4 regions of the Bradyrhizobium sp. USDA 3650 genome follow, and region 1 is predicted to be linked to each of the others. Evidence: predicted binding sites of a transcription regulator. Region 1 holds the regulator's gene; each other region holds the start of a gene.

What was found. The regulator LexA, encoded in region 1, represses DNA repair genes until DNA is damaged. The targets are predictions, from matches to a motif close to TGTTCNNNNTGTGTTCNG.
Region 2: ACVIN2_RS25995 (ribonuclease T2 family protein) is a predicted target of LexA. The motif match lies at 1,713-1,730, and genes of this name have one in related genera.
Region 3: recA (recombinase RecA) is a predicted target of LexA. The motif match lies at 2,755-2,772, and genes of this name have one in related genera.
Region 4: ACVIN2_RS10610 (PA0069 family radical SAM protein) is a predicted target of LexA. The motif match lies at 1,667-1,684, and genes of this name have one in related genera.

What each region holds. Positions count from the first base shown of each region.
Region 1 is NZ_JBSRZG010000001.1:231,750-236,237, forward strand. Features, by position in the region: gene ACVIN2_RS01105 (GAF domain-containing protein) at 1-530, opposite strand, end outside; gene ACVIN2_RS01110 (hypothetical protein) at 752-1,186, opposite strand; gene lexA (transcriptional repressor LexA) at 1,676-2,377, opposite strand; gene ACVIN2_RS01120 (molybdopterin molybdotransferase MoeA) at 2,553-3,764, opposite strand; gene ACVIN2_RS01125 (hypothetical protein) at 3,991-4,182, opposite strand; gene ACVIN2_RS01130 (HAD family hydrolase) at 4,351-4,488, opposite strand, start outside.
Region 2 is NZ_JBSRZG010000001.1:5,547,688-5,552,175, forward strand. Features, by position in the region: gene ACVIN2_RS25990 (23S rRNA (adenine(2030)-N(6))-methyltransferase RlmJ) at 61-921, opposite strand; gene ACVIN2_RS25995 (ribonuclease T2 family protein) at 974-1,666, opposite strand; gene ACVIN2_RS26000 (hypothetical protein) at 1,781-2,245, opposite strand; gene ACVIN2_RS26005 (hypothetical protein) at 2,428-2,721, shown strand; gene ACVIN2_RS26010 (DUF3617 domain-containing protein) at 2,766-3,296, shown strand; gene ACVIN2_RS26015 (ATP-binding protein) at 3,348-4,488, opposite strand, start outside.
Region 3 is NZ_JBSRZG010000001.1:7,575,403-7,579,890, forward strand. Features, by position in the region: gene ACVIN2_RS35635 (hypothetical protein) at 1-182, shown strand, start outside; gene ACVIN2_RS35640 (hypothetical protein) at 285-539, shown strand; gene ACVIN2_RS35645 (DUF6894 family protein) at 549-782, opposite strand; gene ACVIN2_RS35650 (hypothetical protein) at 985-1,173, opposite strand; gene ACVIN2_RS35655 (DUF2798 domain-containing protein) at 1,435-1,692, shown strand; gene ACVIN2_RS35660 (hypothetical protein) at 2,433-2,600, opposite strand; gene recA (recombinase RecA) at 2,865-3,953, shown strand; gene ACVIN2_RS35670 (hypothetical protein) at 4,057-4,488, shown strand, end outside.
Region 4 is NZ_JBSRZG010000001.1:2,232,947-2,237,434, forward strand. Features, by position in the region: gene ACVIN2_RS10605 (VOC family protein) at 2-457, opposite strand; gene ACVIN2_RS10610 (PA0069 family radical SAM protein) at 482-1,645, opposite strand; gene ACVIN2_RS10615 (phosphoketolase family protein) at 1,858-4,272, shown strand; gene ACVIN2_RS10620 (acetate/propionate family kinase) at 4,281-4,488, shown strand, end outside.

The DNA.
Region 1 (4,488 bases):
AGAAAACTCCTGGCGTCGTGCAGGTCCTTTATGATCAGCGGCAGGCCCGCCTTCCAGGTGCGGCCAGGCAGGCCAAAGCCGCGAGGAAATCTGGTGTGGCGGGAGTTGAATTCAAACATGTCGGCGGTGCCGTAATAGCCGTCGACAAGCCCCATCTCGTGGGAGGCATCAGGGTCGTTGTGCCAGAGCTCGATCGCCCCGACATGCGCTTGGTCCTCGCCGCAGAACAGCACCATGACGGCTTGCAGGAATTCACCCGCAAACACCGGCACCGCGACGCCGCAGGTGAGGCCGGCCGCGAGCGCCTGATCGGTCCGTTTGAAATAGGAGTTGGCGAATTTGGTGAGGATCACGGGGCGGCCCGCGGCCCAGGCCTTGCCCGGAAGTCCCTCGTCATATCCGAAGTGCAGCTCTTCGCTGACGGCCTTGAACGCGGACAGCCCTTCGCCATAGAGACCGCCACCAAACTCCAGCCGCGTGCGCGTCCGATCGGGCACCCAGAGTTCAACGACGCGAAGGAAGGTTTTCATCGAGCGTGTCCGCCGTCTCAAGCCCTGACAGCATCGGTCATTTGGCTGCGAAGCGGACGTTCAAAATTCAGGCAGGGCGGCTCAAACTTCGTGCGGCGGAGAGGTGCGGGCTTGGTCCATCCGATTGGTTTTCGCGGACGCAAACCACGCCATCTCGCCGGCCACGGCCGGCGATGGCAATTCAATCCTGACCTCCGACCTCGTAGCCGGAGGCGGCTGTGTCAGCCGATCGGCAGGTGCCTGACGGTCGGCTGCCGGTCGGCGATAATCTGCGCCTTGTGCTCTCGCTCGGCGACCGACTGAGTTACCGGCAGCTGCAACACGGTCGCGCGCTGGCCTTCGACGAGCTGCGTCACCAGCACATATTTGCCGTCGGGGAATTCGATCGCGTCATGATGGCGGTCGGGAACGTGCGGGTCGATCTTGCCGAACTTGCCCACGCGGGAATTGATGGTGCGCGTCCAGATCCAGCGATTGTCGTAGCGAACGTCGTCGGCGAAGGCGAGCTCCGTTCCCGGCAGCAGGCAGACGGCAACGGACGGATCGGCTGCCGAGGCGAAGCCGCGCGTCGAGGTGCCGCGGAAGCTTGTCGTGACGATCGTCTCGCCGACTTCGGCGGGTCGCGACGCGACGGCATGCAGGCTGTAGTCACACATCGGGTGCTCCTCATGCTGGGATAGCAACCCGCGTCTCTTAATCGAGGCGCAGGCCTCTATCAGAGTTGAAGCATGAACGCTCTGCTTGGTTGTGGGCAAATCTGCGGCTGGTTTCCGCGAGCCGCGATCACATTATCTTTCCCGAGTTCAATAGGAACAAAGCGAGTTGCGATGCATTCGGGAGGCGCGTGCGCGAATATCGCCGGCTTGGCTGCGGCGGTCGAACTTGATCGCCGGATGGTGTTTCCTCGAACTCGAGCCGCGAAGCGGTGCCGTTTGAAGCGGTGCTGTTTCGTGGGCGTCGCGAGGAGCCAGCCGAAGGAGGGGCCGGATAGTCTGTGCAGAACCAGAACGACTATCCAGCCGGAGCGGACGATGATCCGCTCCAATCTGACCGGCGATGCCGGTAGGAAGCGCGCGAGGCGCCAAGCACCTCCCGTATGAAGTACTCCCGATACTAAGGACTCCCGGTATCAAGGACGCCCGGTATCAGTACTTCCGGTAAAGCCCGATCAGCTTGCCCTGAATCTTCACCCGGTTGGGCGGCAGGATGCGGACCTCATAAGCCGCGTTGGCGGGCTCGAGCGCGATCGAGGCGCCGCGGCGGCGGAAGCGCTTCAGCGTCGCTTCCTCGTCGTCGATCAGCGCCACCACGATGTCGCCGGTATCGGCGCTCTCGTTGCGCTGAATCAGCGCCATGTCGCCGTCAAGGATGCCGGCCTCGACCATGGAATCACCGCGCACTTCGAGCGCGTAATGCTCGCCCGAGCCGAGCATGTCAGGCGGTACGCTGATAGTATGGCTGCGGGTCTGCAACGCCTCGATCGGCGTGCCGGCCGCGATGCGGCCCATCACCGGCACCGCGACGGGACGTTCGCCGTCGTCCGCGGGCAGGCTGGAGCTCGCACGCACCTTGCCGAGATTGCCCTCGATGACGCTCGGCGTGAAGCCGCGGCGGCTGCCTGCGGCTGCCTGGAGCTCCGGCAGCTTGATGACTTCAATCGCACGGGCGCGGTTGGGCAGGCGTCGGATGAAGCCACGCTCCTCGAGCGCCGTGATCAGGCGATGGATGCCCGACTTCGAGCGCAGATCGAGCGCATCCTTCATCTCGTCAAAGGAGGGCGGCACGCCGCTTTCCTTCAGACGTTCACTGATGAACCGCAGAAGCTCGTATTGTTTGCGCGTTAACATCTCGACCAAAGTCCCCCGGTTGATGTCGTCCGATTCCGAGACGCAGAGTTCGGCAATAAGCCGCTACATACTCGAAACAAATCATGAACGGACACTATATGTTCGATACATGTTCCGCAACTGCTTAATTTACCGTGAACAGAGCAAAGTTCGCGGAACGCGCATTGCCGGACGCTCAGACGGGGAGCCGCAACACTTCGCAAGCCGTGCCGGCTTCGGCCTTCGGCGCGAACGGTGCGCGCACGAGAAGTACTTGTGCTGCAGCGAGATTCGCAAGCAGCGAAGAGTCCTGATGATTGACGGGAAGAACGACGCGCGTGCCGTCGTCACGCTCCTCCAGATGCGCGCGCAGATAGTCCTCGCGCTGGTCGTTGGCGCCGATTTCGCGGCCGAGCACGGCGCGTTCACGGCGATGGTGAATCACCGAACGGCCCGACAGGGCGCGAATCAGCGGCACCATGAACAGGAAAGCGCACACGTAGGACGACACGGGATTGCCCGGCAGGCCGATCACCCCCATTGCGCCGAGCCGCCCGTGCATCATCGGCTTGCCTGGCCGCATCGCGATCTTCCAGAACGCCAGTGCGATGCCTTCCTCCCTCAGTGCCTGCTGGACCAGATCGTGGTCGCCGACCGATGCGCCGCCGGTCGTGATCAGGATGTCGGCGCCGCTCTCGCGGGCGCGGCGGATGCCGGCGGTGGTCGCCTCCAGCGTGTCGGCGGCAATACCAAGGTCGATGGTCTCGGCGCCCTCGCTGCGGGCGAGCGCGTGCAGGGCGTAGCCGTTGGAGTAGACGATCTGGCCGTGGCCGGGCGTGGTGCCCGGCATCACCAGCTCGTCGCCGGTGGCGAGAATGGCGACCCTCGGACGCCTGAAAACGGCAAGGTGCGGATGGTTCATCCCGGCGGCGAGCGCGAGGTCGCGCTCGGTGAGACGACTTCCCTTGCGCAGGAGCACGTCGCCCTCGCGGAAATCGACGCCTGCGGCGCGGATGTGCCGACCGGCGATCGCGGCTTCCTTGATCGTGATGCGCTTGCCGGCGGCGACCGTATCCTCCTGGATCACGACGGCGTCCGCGCCACCGGGAACGACGCCGCCGGTGAAGATCCGCACGGCTTCGCCGGCGCCGACCGTCCCCGCGAACGGTCGGCCTGCCGCGACTTCGCCGATGACGGTGAGCTCCGAATCGATCGTCGCGGCATCGGCCGCGCGCACCGCGTAGCCGTCCATCGCCGACATCGCCTGCGGCGGCTGCGTGCGCCGCGCCGCGACGTCACGCGCGAGCACGCGATGGTAGGCCTCGTCGAGGGAGATCATTTCTTCCGGCAGCGGCTCTGCACCCGCCAGCACCGCGGCAAGCGCGTCAGAAACCGGCATCAAGGCCACGGCGAAAACTCCTGCTCGGCACGTTCGGGCGAATGTTCCGCAAATCTTCTAGCCGAGCGCGGGCGCAGAGGCAAAAACGGCTGAGCGCGCGCAGTCATCCCGCCGCTTCACATTGTTCCGGAAGGCAGGATCGCGCGCGTCGCGGCATGATCCGAAGAACCCGACAGATCGGCAGGAGAGTGGTCATGGAAGGGCGAGAACGACGAGCGCCCCGGGCCTGGATCGATCAGCTCCCTGGCTGCCCGGGAGTTACGTCGGGCGCCTTGGGCCCCTGATCCTTGTCGGGCAGCGGATCGGCCTGGGATTTCAGGTCGGCGGCCTTGCTCACGAGCTTGGCGGAAAGCTCCGAATCTGAGGTTGTCCTGGCGAATTCAAGAAGAAGAGAGGCCTGCTTGGTGAGGTAGGTCTTGCCCAGCACGATGATGCATCCGTTCGTAGAAGTCCCAACGGACTCTAAGAGTCCGGAAGGCGGTATTCCGTTCCGGGAACTCTGTATAAAAATGCACAAAGTGATTGGGTTCCTCAATTTTTCAAAATTGTTCCCGTTGGGCCGTGCCGCCAAGGGTTTCGCGACGACGCCTCGTCGTCAGATGCCCAATGCCTTTAATGCGTTCCCGACGTCACGCGGCGAGGTCACATGCACCGCTGTCAAGCCGCGCGCCCGCGCTCCCTCGATGTTTTCGGCAAGATCGTCGAAGAACACGATGCGCCCGGCGGGCACGCC
Region 2 (4,488 bases), 5.3 Mb from region 1:
AATACGGTTCTCTGCAGATTGACCACCGCTCCTGCATATTTTTCCCAAGATGCCGGAGTGTTACGGCCTCGGCACCTCTAATCGGAATCTGGCAGCGCCGCCCTGGCCGAGCGGCATTTCCAGCTCGGGCAGGATCGTCTTGAGCTCGCCGTGCAGTGTGTAAGGAGGATTGACGATCAAGAGGCCGCTGGAGGTGAGGGCTGCCCCGTCAGCTTGTGGCGCCACGCTGAATTCGAGGCGCAGGCATTTTCCCGGCGGCTTTGCTGCGGCTGCGAGCCGCGCCACTGATTGCACCAGCGCGTCGGTGGCGCGCCGGCTCTTGGCGGGATACCAGATTACATAGATACCGGTCGGCCATTTCGCGAAAGCCGCCGAGAAGGCCTCTTCAAGCTTTTCGAACTCGTCCTTCGCCTCGAACGGGGGGTCGATCAGCACGAGCCCGCGCCGTTCCTTGGGCGGCACGAAAGCCGGCAACGCCATCCAGCCGTCGAGATCGACCACGCGGGCCTGTTCGTCGTGGCGCAGCACGCCGATCAGCGCCTTGCGCGCCTTCGGCTCGATCTCGCAGAGCAAGAGGCGGTCCTGCGGCCTCAGCAGGCCGCGTGCGATCAGCGGCGAGCCCGGATAGGCCTTGAGCTCACCCTTCGGATTGAAGGCGCGGACGATGTCCAGATAGGGCTTGGTCAGCGCCATGGCGTCGTTCGACAGCCGCGCCTGCATCAGCCGCGCAATACCCGTCAGCCACTCGCCTCCGCGGCGCGCCTCGTCGCTTTCGAGATCGTAGAGGCCCGCGCCGGCATGGGTGTCGATGACGCGGAACGCACCCGGCTTGTCCTGGAGATAAGTGATGATGCGCGCCAGCACGATGTGCTTGATGACATCGGCGAAGCTGCCGGCATGGAAGGCGTGGCGGTAATTCATGCAAGAGCACTACGCCACGTGGCGGCTTGAGCAAAGAGGCACGATGCCTGGGCTAGCCACCCCGGATCGGCGGCATCGCCACCTGCTCGCGGCGGCAGGCGCGGCGGTCGATCTCCTCACAGGCGCGGAATTGCAGGTCCTTGCTGAGGCAGATGCGGACTTCCGATAGCCGCGTCCGGTTGCAGGTGATCGAGACGGCGGCATTGCTGAGGCCCGGATTGGCCTTGATGAACGCTTCCTCCACCTCCGCCGGCGCCACGGTCTTGGCCTGCGACAGATCGAGATATTCGGCCGGAATCTTGATCGCGGCGCGGGCCTTCCGGATCGTCTCGAAATAGCTGCGGTCGGCGAGCCCCGAGCAGGTGCCGTGCTTGTCCCATTCGTTGAAGATCAGCCCCGGCGCCGGCATCAGATCGAGCATGGAGGAGACGATGCTGCGGTTCAGCCGCGGCGACGGCCGCTGACAATATTCCGGAAAACCGTTCTCATATTGCGGCCACAGACCATGCACCACGAAAGCGTAGGGCCGTCCGCTGCACTGGATCTGCGAGCGGCCGCCGCGCTCCGCCGCCTCTTCGCAGAAGGAGGGCGACCATGACAGCGACAGCACGTAAAAATCGAACTCGCCGGGCGTGTTCTGCCGCTTGTCCTGGGCCTTTGCGCCACCGGCCAACGCAGCCAGCCCGGCCGCAAGCGTCAGCGAGATCATCAGGCGGGAGAACGAATGCAATCTGGAATGAAACATGGCGACGCCCCTCAACTAGACTGTGCAGACGAGCCTAGCAGGCGATAAGAACATTTCAAGAACAAATTTCGGGCGACCGTCGTTCGGCCGCCTGATCGGTCGGGATCAGAGCAATTATTGCTTGGCGGCGCGGCAGGCCGGGTTGTAGGCCCAGTCGCGGTCGAGCCCGACCACGCACCATTCGACGCCCTGGCCGTAGCCGGCGAAGCCGCCATCCTCGACGATGGAGAAGTGCACCTTGCGCATCTTGCCGTCCGTGAGCATGGCCTCGCCGGTGCAATAGCGGCGGGGAATATTGTCGGACGCCCAGGGCCGGAACGCGGTCTCGTGAACCGCGGCGAAGCCGGTGATCTTCAACGAGGAATTCCAGAACGAGCTTTCTTTCTCCCAGAACTGGCTGGCGATCGTCGGCAGCGCCCTGTCGCATTCGGAGACGTTGCCGTCATAGCGCGGCCCGCTCAGCCAGAAATTCAGCTCCAGCGGATTGGCGGCCCTGGCCTCACCGAGCGACAGCGCTCCGAAGAGAAGGCCGAGCACGGCGGCAAAGCGGAGCGATTTCAGGAAGGTCGAGGCGCGCATGGGCAATCCAGACAGCATGATCTGCGAGGGTCGGACGGTGCCGCGAAGGCCGGGGGAGGTCAAGTGCAGCGCGGCAACACTTGCCGACGAGTTGACCGCAATGCTGCGTTAGAGGGGTCTTCGGTTCTTTCCTCCGTCGCGCCAGCACCGTAAACTACCGCCAACCAATCGGAGTGACGGGAATGCGAATCATTGCGGCCGCGGGCCTACTTGCCTTGGGTATGATGGCGAGCCAGTCGGCGCGCGCCGATCTCCTCCCGGTGCCTCCGTTCAAGGGCAACGATACCGGCGGCATCATCGCCTATTCGATGGCAACCCAGGTCGATGCGCGGCAGGTGGCGGTCGATCACTGTGCGCGCTACGGCAAGGTCGCCAAATTCCTGGCGATGCAGGCCTATGAGGGCGGCTACATCTCGTTCTCCTGCCGCTGGGTGCCCTATGGCGCCGCCGACCAGCCGATCCGCACGCTCTACTGAGGCGCTTTCGCAACGCCGCTACCTCTCAGCTGGGAGCTTCCGACATGACGCGCAAACTCGCTTTGCTCGGCTCCGCCCTTTGCCTCGTCTTGTCGGCAGCCAGCGCCCGCGCTGACGACCTGCCGGTGCGCAAGGCGGGCCTGTGGGAATTGAAGATGGTCAGGACCGGCACGCCGGTGCCCGAGATGACCATGCAGCACTGCACCGACGAGACCGTCGACAAGGAGATGAACAACAACATCTCCCCGATGGCCAAGCAGATCTGCGCCAAGCAGGACATCAAGAAGACCGCAGCCGGCTATGTCAGCGATTCCGAGTGCAATGTCGCCGGCATCAGCACGACCTCGCATGCTGAGATCACCGGCGATTTCAATTCGGCCTATACGGTGAAGACGTCGTCGCACGCGCAAGGCGGCGCTGCCGGCGCGGCAGGCCGCGACACCACCATGCAGCTCGAAGCGAAATGGCTGGGGGCCTGCAAGCCGGACCAGAAGCCCGGCGACATCGTGATGCCCGGCGGCTTCAAGATGAACGTGCGCGACATGGACAAGCTGAAGGCGCTGCTGCCGAAGTAAGGAGGATCGTAGCCCGGATTGCGCTGCGCTCCGTCCGGGCTACATCACCGGTTACACCGGTATCCGCACGCTCGCCCTTAATCCGCCCATCGGACTATCGCCAAGCGTGATGTCGCCGCCATGCGAACGCGCGATGTCGCGGGCGATGGCGAGGCCGAGGCCGGTGCCGCCTTCGTCCTGGTTGCGGGCGTTGTCCAGCCGCAGGAACGGCTTGAACACCTCTTCGCGCAAATGGGCGGGAATGCCCGGTCCGTCGTCGTCGACCGTCACGGTCAAATAACGGTGATCGCGCTGGCCGGTGATGGCGATGCTCTTGCCGTAGCGGGCGGCGTTGGTGACGAGGTTGGCAAGGCAGCGCTTGAACGAGGCCGGCTTCACCGTGACCACGGGCAGTCCGTTGAACGCGACGGTCGCAATGTGGCCGTGGCGTTCGGCGTCGCTGCGCAGCTCCTCGAGCGCCTGCGCCATGTCGGTCGGCTGCGACTGCTCGCCGGAATCGCCGCGAGCAAACGCGAGGTAGTCCTCGAGCATCATCGACATCTCGTCGACGTCCTTGCGCATGCCCTCCATTTCGGGGCTGTCGCCGATCAGCGCCAGCTCGAGCTTGAACCGCGTCAGGATCGTGCGCAGATCGTGGCTGACGCCGGCGAGCATCGCGGTGCGTTGCTCCATCGTCCGCTCGATGCGCGACTTCATTTCGAGGAAAGCGACCGACGCGCGCCGCACCTCGCGCGCGCCGCGCGGGCGGAAATTCGGCGCCTCGCGGCCCTTGCCGAAACTTTCGGCGGCGTCGGCAAGGCGCAGGATCGGTTTGATCTGGTTGCGCAGGAATAGCACCGCGACGATCAGCAGGATCGAGGACGTGCCGACCATCCAGAATAGGAATATCTCCGAGTTCGAGGCATAGGCGGCGCTACGCTGCGCGAACACGCGCATCACGGCGTCGTCGAGCTGGATCCGGATCTCGACCAGATTGGAGCGGCCGACCGTGTCGATCCAGAACGAGCGCCCGATCTGGCGGCCGAGCTGCACCGACAGCGTCTGGTCGAGCAGCGAGAAGAACGGCTTTGGTCCCGGCGGCGGCATGTCGCCGGCCGGCAGGAAATCGACGACGAGGCCCAGGCGCTGCTGCGCGATGCGGCGGATCTGGTCGCGATCCTTGTCTTGCGGATAGCCCTTGTAGACGTCGATC
Region 3 (4,488 bases), 7.3 Mb from region 1:
AGGCTGCGGAAGCGGAGCGTGACAGGGCCTACAAGGAAACGCTGAAGAAGATTCCGGATTCCAAGGCCTCCAACGATCCCTGGGGCGGCATGCGCTCCGACCCGCCGAAGCCGTCGGCGGCGCCAAAGGCGTCGGCCGCGACCGGTGCGCCGAAGAAGAAATCCGGCACGACTGCCAATTGACCTTCCGCCCGATCGGAGGCGGCCGGCCTCCGGCCGGGACTCCACTTCGGCCGGCCTGCTTCCTACATTGCGCGAGAGCGTATTGCGTAACGGAGGCGGGACATGGCCGATCGTCCGCGAGATCTCGCCGAGCGGATGGCGCGCCGGCGCAAGATGGGCGGCACACCCGGCGCGACGGCCGGCGACGGTTATCTGCGCGAGACCTTCACGCTGCCACGCGCGGCGGCACGGGAGAGGGCGCAGGCTTTCTTCGCCCGCTACCCCAAGGCCGGCTATATGAGCGCGGTCGAGACCTGGCGCGAGCTGCCCGGCGGGGACATCGAATTCACGATGCGGCGGCTGCCCAGCGCGGATTAGGGCCGGCCCCTATTCGAAGGTTTCCGATGTGATGCGGATCCGGAACACGGGCTCCTTGGCCTCGTCCAGCAGCTCCATGTGCCATTCGGAATTTTCCTGGAGCTTGCGGGCGATGCCGGCGGCCATGTCGGCGCAGACGCTGGTCATCTCCTTCCAGGCCAGATCGCGATCGGCAAATTCCGACGCCTGGTCGGCACAGCCGGAATAGCGGCCGTTCCGGATTCGAAAGAAGTAGAGCGGCATGGTTCGCACCGATCGCGCCTGATGGCTCCGTCCCCACGGCCATAATCGCGGGCAGTCCAATCCCAAACCGTCGGCAGATCAATTCCGGTCGGCTACGGAATAGCCCCATGGGCGCCGCTGCGTCCTATAGGCCATGACGGCTGCGGCGCGCCGGGGCGCGCCAGCCGCCGCCGATCTCGGTCCTGCCGTTTAGGCTTGCCGCTCAGGCCGTGTCGCGCCCGATCGCCTTCAGCTCGCGATCGATGCGCAGCTGCACCCGCCGGATCGCCAACAGATCGATCTTGGTCTCGGTCCGGCCGGTCTTGATCTGCTCGCCGATCCGGAACTGCCACTGCCAGATGCCGGGAAGTGCCGTCTTGGCGACGGTGAACTCGACGCCCCTGTGATTCATGGCCTTCTCCCACGATTCACTTCCATCACTGAGAACATGCTGGGCGGCATAATATTCCTGGGAAAGCTAATCTGTCGGTAAGCCCCGGATAGCGCACGGCTATCCCGCAAACGCACGCGCTACCGCCGCCGGCGGCGGCGCGAGACCTCTCCGTGGTTCTCCGGCCATGAACAGAGTTCCTGGGATGGGTAAGGGCGCCTTCCGGAACGCGGCGGCATGTGCCTTGCTTGGTCCGATGACGGTCAGCAACATGGGCGCGTCATGCTGGGCATTCCCCGCCGCTATTCTCATTTCGTGTTCGGAATCATCCAGTCCGGACTGACCTCGCTGGTCGCCGCGGGCATCGCCAGCTTTCCCGCAGGGAACGCGCTGGACTTCCTCGCGCACTGGATGGTGTCGTGGCTGATCGCATGGGCGGCGATGCTGCCGATCGTGCTGCTCGCGGCGCCGGCGATCCGCGCCTTCTCGCTGCGTCTGACGCAGGAGGAGGCCGGCTCGCAAACCGGCCGGCCGGCATGAAAATCGGCATGAAAATCGGCAAAGAAATCGGCAAGGAAATCAGCATGAAAAAACCCCGCTTGGAAGAACCAAGCGGGGAGAAGGTTATTGGAGGCTGAGGTGCTGGGCTGCAACACCATAGCCAGGCGACCCTAGCCGGCTCAGCTTACGACAGCCTGACAAGGCCCGACGGTGGCAGCGAAAGCCAGGGCGCGGGGGCCGCAGACTGGCCCCGCACCGGTCCCAATTTCGACATCCGTTCGCACAACTCAGGACACAACCGCAGGCGAGATTCCGCAGCGACGGTGGTGCCATGGGGGAAACGTGGCGCACCGGCAACGGGGTGGCATCATGGACAACGTAGAGCGGTCATTCGCCGCCGCGACGGCGGCTGGCTTCGTAGTGCTGGTGATCGGCATCGGGTTGCTGGTTCTGCTGTAGGCGATGTTGGGTGCCGGGACGGCTCCGGGGGTGGAAAGGCCCGTGCGCGCCTTTTTAAAAAACACGAAAACAACCCCATGCACAGTAGCCTGCCGGAAAATTCCGTCGTTCAATCAATGAGTTAGTGGTAGTATTCAGGTACCTTATCGCCTCGGATTTCACCTCCAAGGCCCTGCGAATCCCCATTCCCGTGTCGATCTCCGTGAGATCAATGGCGGTCGCTCGGGCACCGTCGCCAGCGCGGTCCCGGCGCCAAACACCGCCGCCTGCCGAGTCGGTAGGCCTGCTCGGTCAGCTCCTAAGCCCTCGTCGTGGCCGCTTTAGTGAACCTTGATCGCGTCCAGCGGCAAACGGAGCTCGGCGGCACGCTCTTCGCGGTCCTTCTTGCGGAACTCGTTTTCCTTGCGCTCGAACTTGCGCATCTCCTCCTGCGCCGCCTCCAGCAGTGGATTGCGCCGGCTCGTATCGTGATGCGTGTTGTTCGTCATGACTGAGGTCCCCAGAGTTGCGGTCCCGTCCAAGACTCCCATGCAAGAGAAGGCCGCAGACCGCGAAAAGGTTCGGTGCCGCAGGATTACGGAATTCTGACGGCGCGCGGGGCATCCGTCTTTGATGCGCGTCATTTAACGCGCAAATCCGCAAAAGAACATATTGCGAACCTAGAACAAATGGGGTACATTGATTTTATCGCCGCGCCGCCTCGCCAGCCGTTTGTCCCTCTAGCGAATCCTCGCCATAAGGAGCACGACCCAATGTCCACCACTGCCCTGCGTATCGTCGAAGGATCTTCCATGGACAAGAGTAAAGCTCTGGCCGCCGCGCTCTCCCAGATCGAGCGGCAGTTCGGCAAGGGCTCGGTGATGAAGCTCGGCAAGAACGACCGTTCGATGGACGTCGAGGCGGTCTCCTCGGGCTCGCTCGGGCTCGACATCGCGCTCGGGATCGGCGGCCTGCCGAAGGGGCGCGTCGTGGAGATCTACGGGCCGGAATCCTCGGGCAAGACCACGCTGGCGCTGCACACGGTGGCGGAAGGGCAGAAGAAGGGCGGCATCTGCGCCTTCATCGACGCCGAGCACGCGCTCGACCCGGTCTATGCGCGCAAGCTGGGCGTCAACATCGACGAGCTCCTGATCTCGCAGCCGGACACCGGCGAGCAGGCGCTGGAAATCTGCGACACGCTGGTGCGCTCCGGCGCGGTCGACGTGCTGGTGATCGATTCGGTCGCGGCCCTGGTGCCGAAGGCCGAGCTCGAGGGCGAGATGGGCGATGCACTGCCGGGTCTGCAGGCCCGCCTGATGAGCCAGGCGCTGCGCAAGCTGACGGCGTCCATCAACAAGTCCAATACCATGGTGATCTTCATCAACCAGATCCGCATGAAGATCGGTGTGATGTACGGCTCGCCGGAAACCACCACCGGCGGCAACGCGCTGAAATTCTATGCCTCCGTCCGCCTCGATATCCGCCGCATCGGCGCGATCAAGGAGCGCGACGAAGTGGTCGGCAACACCACGCGCGTCAAGGTCGTCAAGAACAAGCTGGCGCCGCCGTTCAAGCAGGTTGAATTCGACATCATGTACGGCGAGGGCGTCTCCAAGATGGGCGAGATCCTCGATCTCGGCGTCAAGGCCGGCATCGTCGAGAAATCCGGCGCATGGTTCTCCTATGACAGCCAGCGTCTTGGCCAGGGCCGCGAGAATTCGAAAGCATTCCTGAAGGCCAACCCGGACATCACCGCCAAGATCGAGACCTCGATCCGTCAGAACTCCGGTCTGATCGCCGAGCAGATTCTCGCCGGCAGCCCCGAGCGTGACGCCGACGGCGAAGAGCCGGGCGACGAGTAAGCTTCAACAGTAGAGTTTTTCGCGAGGAGCGGGCGCTGAGGACGTTGAGTTGCCGACGTCTTCGGCGCCTGTTTCGTTTTGCGTGGGGGCACCGGGTGGTGCGATGAAGCGTCTGATCTTGACCAGTTCGTCCGGAGGCCAGCTCGCACGATCCGGGTTGGCGGAGCTTGTCATCTCGTCCTCGTTTCACTTTGAGTGGGGACCGCTGCCCTCGCCCGAGAAGCTCGCAGCCTATTTCGCGCCGCGTTCGGCGAATCTCGGGCCGGGTGATCATTGGTCTGATTGGGGCATCCGGTGGCCCAAGAGCATCAAGGATCGCAAAGACTTGTCGCTTGCGGACTTCTGCGAGCAATATGACGTGGTTGAACTTTGGTTCGACCCAGCTCCCCGGGATCAATTGCAGCTCGTCTGCCTGCTGGACCACCTCAGCTCCTGCTCCTCGCTGGTGGGAAAGCTTAAACTTCGACTTGTGGCATCCGAGCTGACGACAGCACACGGTGAGGATCTCGCTGCATCCGAGCCGCACATTCATGTC
Region 4 (4,488 bases), 2.0 Mb from region 1:
CCTATTCCGCCAGATGCACCCGCCGGTCCTCGCCGACTTCGATGCCGGGCGCGGCCACGACTTCCCAGGGATGGCCGTCAGGATCGGCGAAATAGCCGGAATAACCGCCATAGTCGGTCTCATGCGCGGCCTTCAGCAGCGCGGCGCCCTTGCTGACGGCGAAGGCCAGCACCGCGTCCACCTCCTCAGGCGCGCGGCAGTTCCACGCGAGCGTCATGCCACGAAACGTCGATGGCCTCGGATGATCCGGCAATTTGGCGTCGACCGCGAGCTGATCCCAGGGAAACAGCGCGAGCACCGGACCGCCGGTGTCATAGAACGCAACGGCCTCGCCGGTCGCCTTGAGCCGGCGCGAGAAACCAAGCGCGTCGTAAAAGGCAATGCTGGCGCGGATGTCATTCACGCCTAGCGTAATGACGGTGAGCCGCGGGATTGGAGCTGGCAGTTCCTTGCTCATACGACGCCTCTCCCACTTCGTCCCTCAGAACAGGCTGAGCTGATCGCCGTTCCGCTTCGGCTTGGCAAAATGATCCGTCGTCAGCTTGGAGCGCCGCTTGTTCAGCCCGAGCCTGTCGCAGGCGATCTCGAAGCGGCGGCCGATGGTCCAGGCCATCGGGCCGGTGCCCTTCATGCGCTCGCCCCATTTCGCGTCGTAGTCGCGGCCGCCGCGCATGTCGCGGATCAGCGTGAAGACATGACGATAGCGGTCCGGATAATTCGCCATCAGCCATTCGCGGAAGAGATCGCGCACCTCGAGCGGCAACCGCAGCAGCACGTAGGAGGCCTCCTTGACGCCGGCATGGGCGGCGGCATCCAGGATGCGCTCGATCTCGGAATCGTTCAGCGCGGGGATCACGGGCGCGACCATGACGGTGGTCGGAATGCCGGCCTCGGAAAGCTGCTTCAGCGCCTCCAGCCGCTTCGACGGCGTGGACGCCCGCGGCTCCATGGTGCGCGCCAGCTTGGGATCGAGCGAGGTCACGGAGATCCCGACCTTGGCGAGGTTGCGCTTGGCCATGCGCGCGAGAATGTCGATGTCGCGGGTCACCAGTGCCGACTTGGTGACGATCCCGACGGGATGGCCGGCGCGTTCCAGCACCTCCAGAATGCCGCGCATGATTTTGCGCTCGCGTTCGATCGGCTGATAGGGATCGGTGTTGGTGCCGATCGCGATCATCCGCGGCTCGTAGCCCGGCGCCGCAAGCTCTTTCTCGAGCAGCGCCGGCGCCTCGGGCTTCACGAACAGCTTCGACTCGAAGTCGAGCCCCGGCGACAGGCCGAGATAGGCATGGGTCGGCCGCGCGAAGCAATAGACGCAGCCGTGCTCGCAGCCGCGGTAGGGATTGATCGAACGGTCGAAGCCGATGTCGGGAGATTCGTTGCGGGTGATCACCTTGCGCGAGGTGTCGACCCCGACCGTGGTCTTGAACGGAGGCAGCTCTTCAAGGCTCTGCCAGCCATCGTCGAATGCGACGCGCGCCTCGGCCTCAAAGCGGCCGCTGGCGTTGGACTGCGCGCCCCGGCCTCGCCTGCGCTGGCGGTCGATGGCGACCGCCAGCTCAGGGAAGTCAGAAGGCGCACCCGCCGGCTCGGAGGGCGCCGTGACCGGCGGGTGCTTGAGAGCATGAGAGGATGCTGGACTCATGAAGCCAAGATAGCACGTCGATGGAACAAATCAAGAACACAAACCAAAAAACGTGAAAACAACCCCATGCACAGTAGAGCTGCCCAAACTTCGCGCGCCCGCTTTTGACCTCACGCAACAGTGGCGTCACGGCGATCTCGTTTGATGCAGCCGAAGGATCGATCTCGCCGGAACTCGGTTGGTGACGATCCCGGGTGAAGGTCGGCAGGAACATGACAAATCAACAACAATTGGCCGCAGCGAGCAGCGACCTCGATCTGCTCGACCGCTATTGGCGCGCCGCGAACTATCTCTCCGTCGGGCAGATTTACCTGCTCGACAATCCGCTGCTGCGCGAGCCGTTACGGCCCGAGCACATCAAGCCGCGTTTGCTCGGCCATTGGGGCACGACGCCCGGTTTGAACTTCATTTATGCCCATCTCAACCGCGTCATCGGCGCGCTGGACCTGAGCGTGATCTATGTCTGCGGTCCCGGTCACGGCGGCCCCGGCATGGTCGCCAACACCTATCTCGAAGGCAGCTACAGCGAGATCTATCCCGATATTGCGCGCGATACCGACGGGTTGCGCAAGCTGTTCAGGCAATTCTCCTTCCCCGGCGGCATCCCGAGTCACGCAGCACCGGAAACGCCCGGCTCGATCCACGAAGGCGGTGAGCTCGGTTACGCGCTGGTGCATGCCTATGGCGCGGCATTCGACAATCCCGACCTGATCGTCGCCTGTGTCGTCGGAGACGGCGAGGCCGAGACCGGCCCGCTCGCGGCGTCCTGGCACTCCAACAAGTTCCTCAATCCTGCGCATGACGGCGCGGTGCTGCCGATCCTGCATCTCAACGGTTACAAGATTGCCAACCCAACCGTGCTCGGGCGGATGCGCGACGACGAGATCCGCGATCTCTTCCGCGGGCTCGGCCACGAGCCGCTATTCGTCGAGGGCGACGATCCCAAGCCGATGCATCAGGCCATGGCGGACGCGCTGGATGTCGCGTTCGCCAGCATCCGGTCGATCCAGCAGCACGCCCGCGACGGCCGCGAGAGCGTCGAACGCCCGCGCTGGCCGATGATCGTGCTACGCAGCCCGAAGGGCTGGACCGGCCCCAAGGAAGTCGACGGCAAGAAGGTCGAGGGTTTTTGGCGTGCACATCAGGTGCCGGTAGCAAACTGTCGCGAGAACCCGGCGCATCTGAAGATTCTCGAAGACTGGATGCGCAGCTACGAGCCGGAAAAGCTATTCGACTCGAACGGCGCGCTCGTTGCCGAGCTCCAGGCGCTCGCGCCCGAAGGCAATCGCCGCATGGGCGCCAATCCGCACGCCAATGGCGGCCTTCTGAAGAAGGAGCTGAAGCTGCCGGACTTCCGCAGCTTCGCCGTCGAGGTCCCTCAGCCGGGCGGCATCGTGGCGGAGGCAACCCGCGAGCTCGGCAAATTCCTGCGCGACGTCATCCGCCTCAACGCCGAGGCCCGCAACTTCCGCATCATGGGCCCGGACGAAACCGCCTCAAACCGGCTCGATGCGGTGTTCGAGGCCACCGAACGCGTCTGGATGGAGCCGACAAAACCTTACGACGTGCATCTCGCCCAGGACGGACGCGTGATGGAAGTCCTGAGCGAACATCTGTGCCAGGGCTGGTTGGAGGGCTACCTGCTCACGGGCCGGCACGGCTTCTTCTCCTGCTACGAGGCGTTCATCCACATCGTGGATTCCATGTTCAACCAGCATGCCAAATGGCTGAAAGTGACCCGGCATCTGCCGTGGCGACGCCCGATCGCCTCGCTCAACTATCTGCTGACATCGCATGTCTGGCGCCAGGACCACAACGGCTTCAGCCATCAGGACCCCGGATTCGTCGATCTCGTCGCCAACAAGAAAGCCGACGTCGTCCGCATTTACTTCCCACCGGACGCCAACACGCTGCTGTGGATCGCCGATCACTGCCTGCGCACCTATGACCGCATCAACGTCATCGTGGCCGGCAAGCAGCCGGCGCCGCAATGGCTGTCGATGCAGGAGGCAGCCACGCACTGCGATGCCGGCATTGGCATCTGGAGCTGGGCCGGCACGGAAGACGCAAATGGCGAGCCCGATGTCGTGATGGCCTGCGCCGGCGACGTGCCGACACTGGAAACGCTCGCCGCCGTCGACCTGCTGCGCAAGGCGCTGCCCGAGCTGAAGATCCGCGTCGTCAACGTCGTCGACCTCATGACGCTGCAACCCAGGGAGCAGCACCCGCACGGCTTGTCCGACCGCGACTTCGACGGCCTGTTCACCCGCGACAAGCCGGTGATCTTCGCCTATCACGGCTATCCCTATCTGATCCACCGGCTGACCTATAACCGCACCAACCACGCCGGCATGCACGTCCGCGGCTTTGCCGAGGAAGGCACCACGACGACGCCGTTCGACATGGTCGTGCTCAACGAGCTCGACCGCTATCACCTCGCCATCGAGGCGATCGAGCGCGTGCCGGGGCTCGCGACCAAGGCGGCGCAGGTGAAGCAGCAATTCCGCGACAAGCTGATCGAGCATTCGCGCTATGTGCGCGAGTACGGCGAGGACATGCCGGAAATCCAGGAGTGGGTCTGGCAGAACAGCGCCGGCGGCAACACGCCGGCGGAGGCAGGCGACTGACAGCAGCCATGTTGAACACCGTTCTCGTTCTCAACTCGGGATCGTCGAGCATCAAATTCGGCCTGTTCGAGATCTCGGCGGCCGAGCCCACCCTGCTCTGCAAGGGCCTGCTCGACGAGCACGAGACGAAGCCGCGGCTCGTCGTGAAGAGCCCCGCGGGCGAAGACCTGTTCGAGAGACGGAGGGAAGCATCGGATGCGGACAGCGATCATCTGT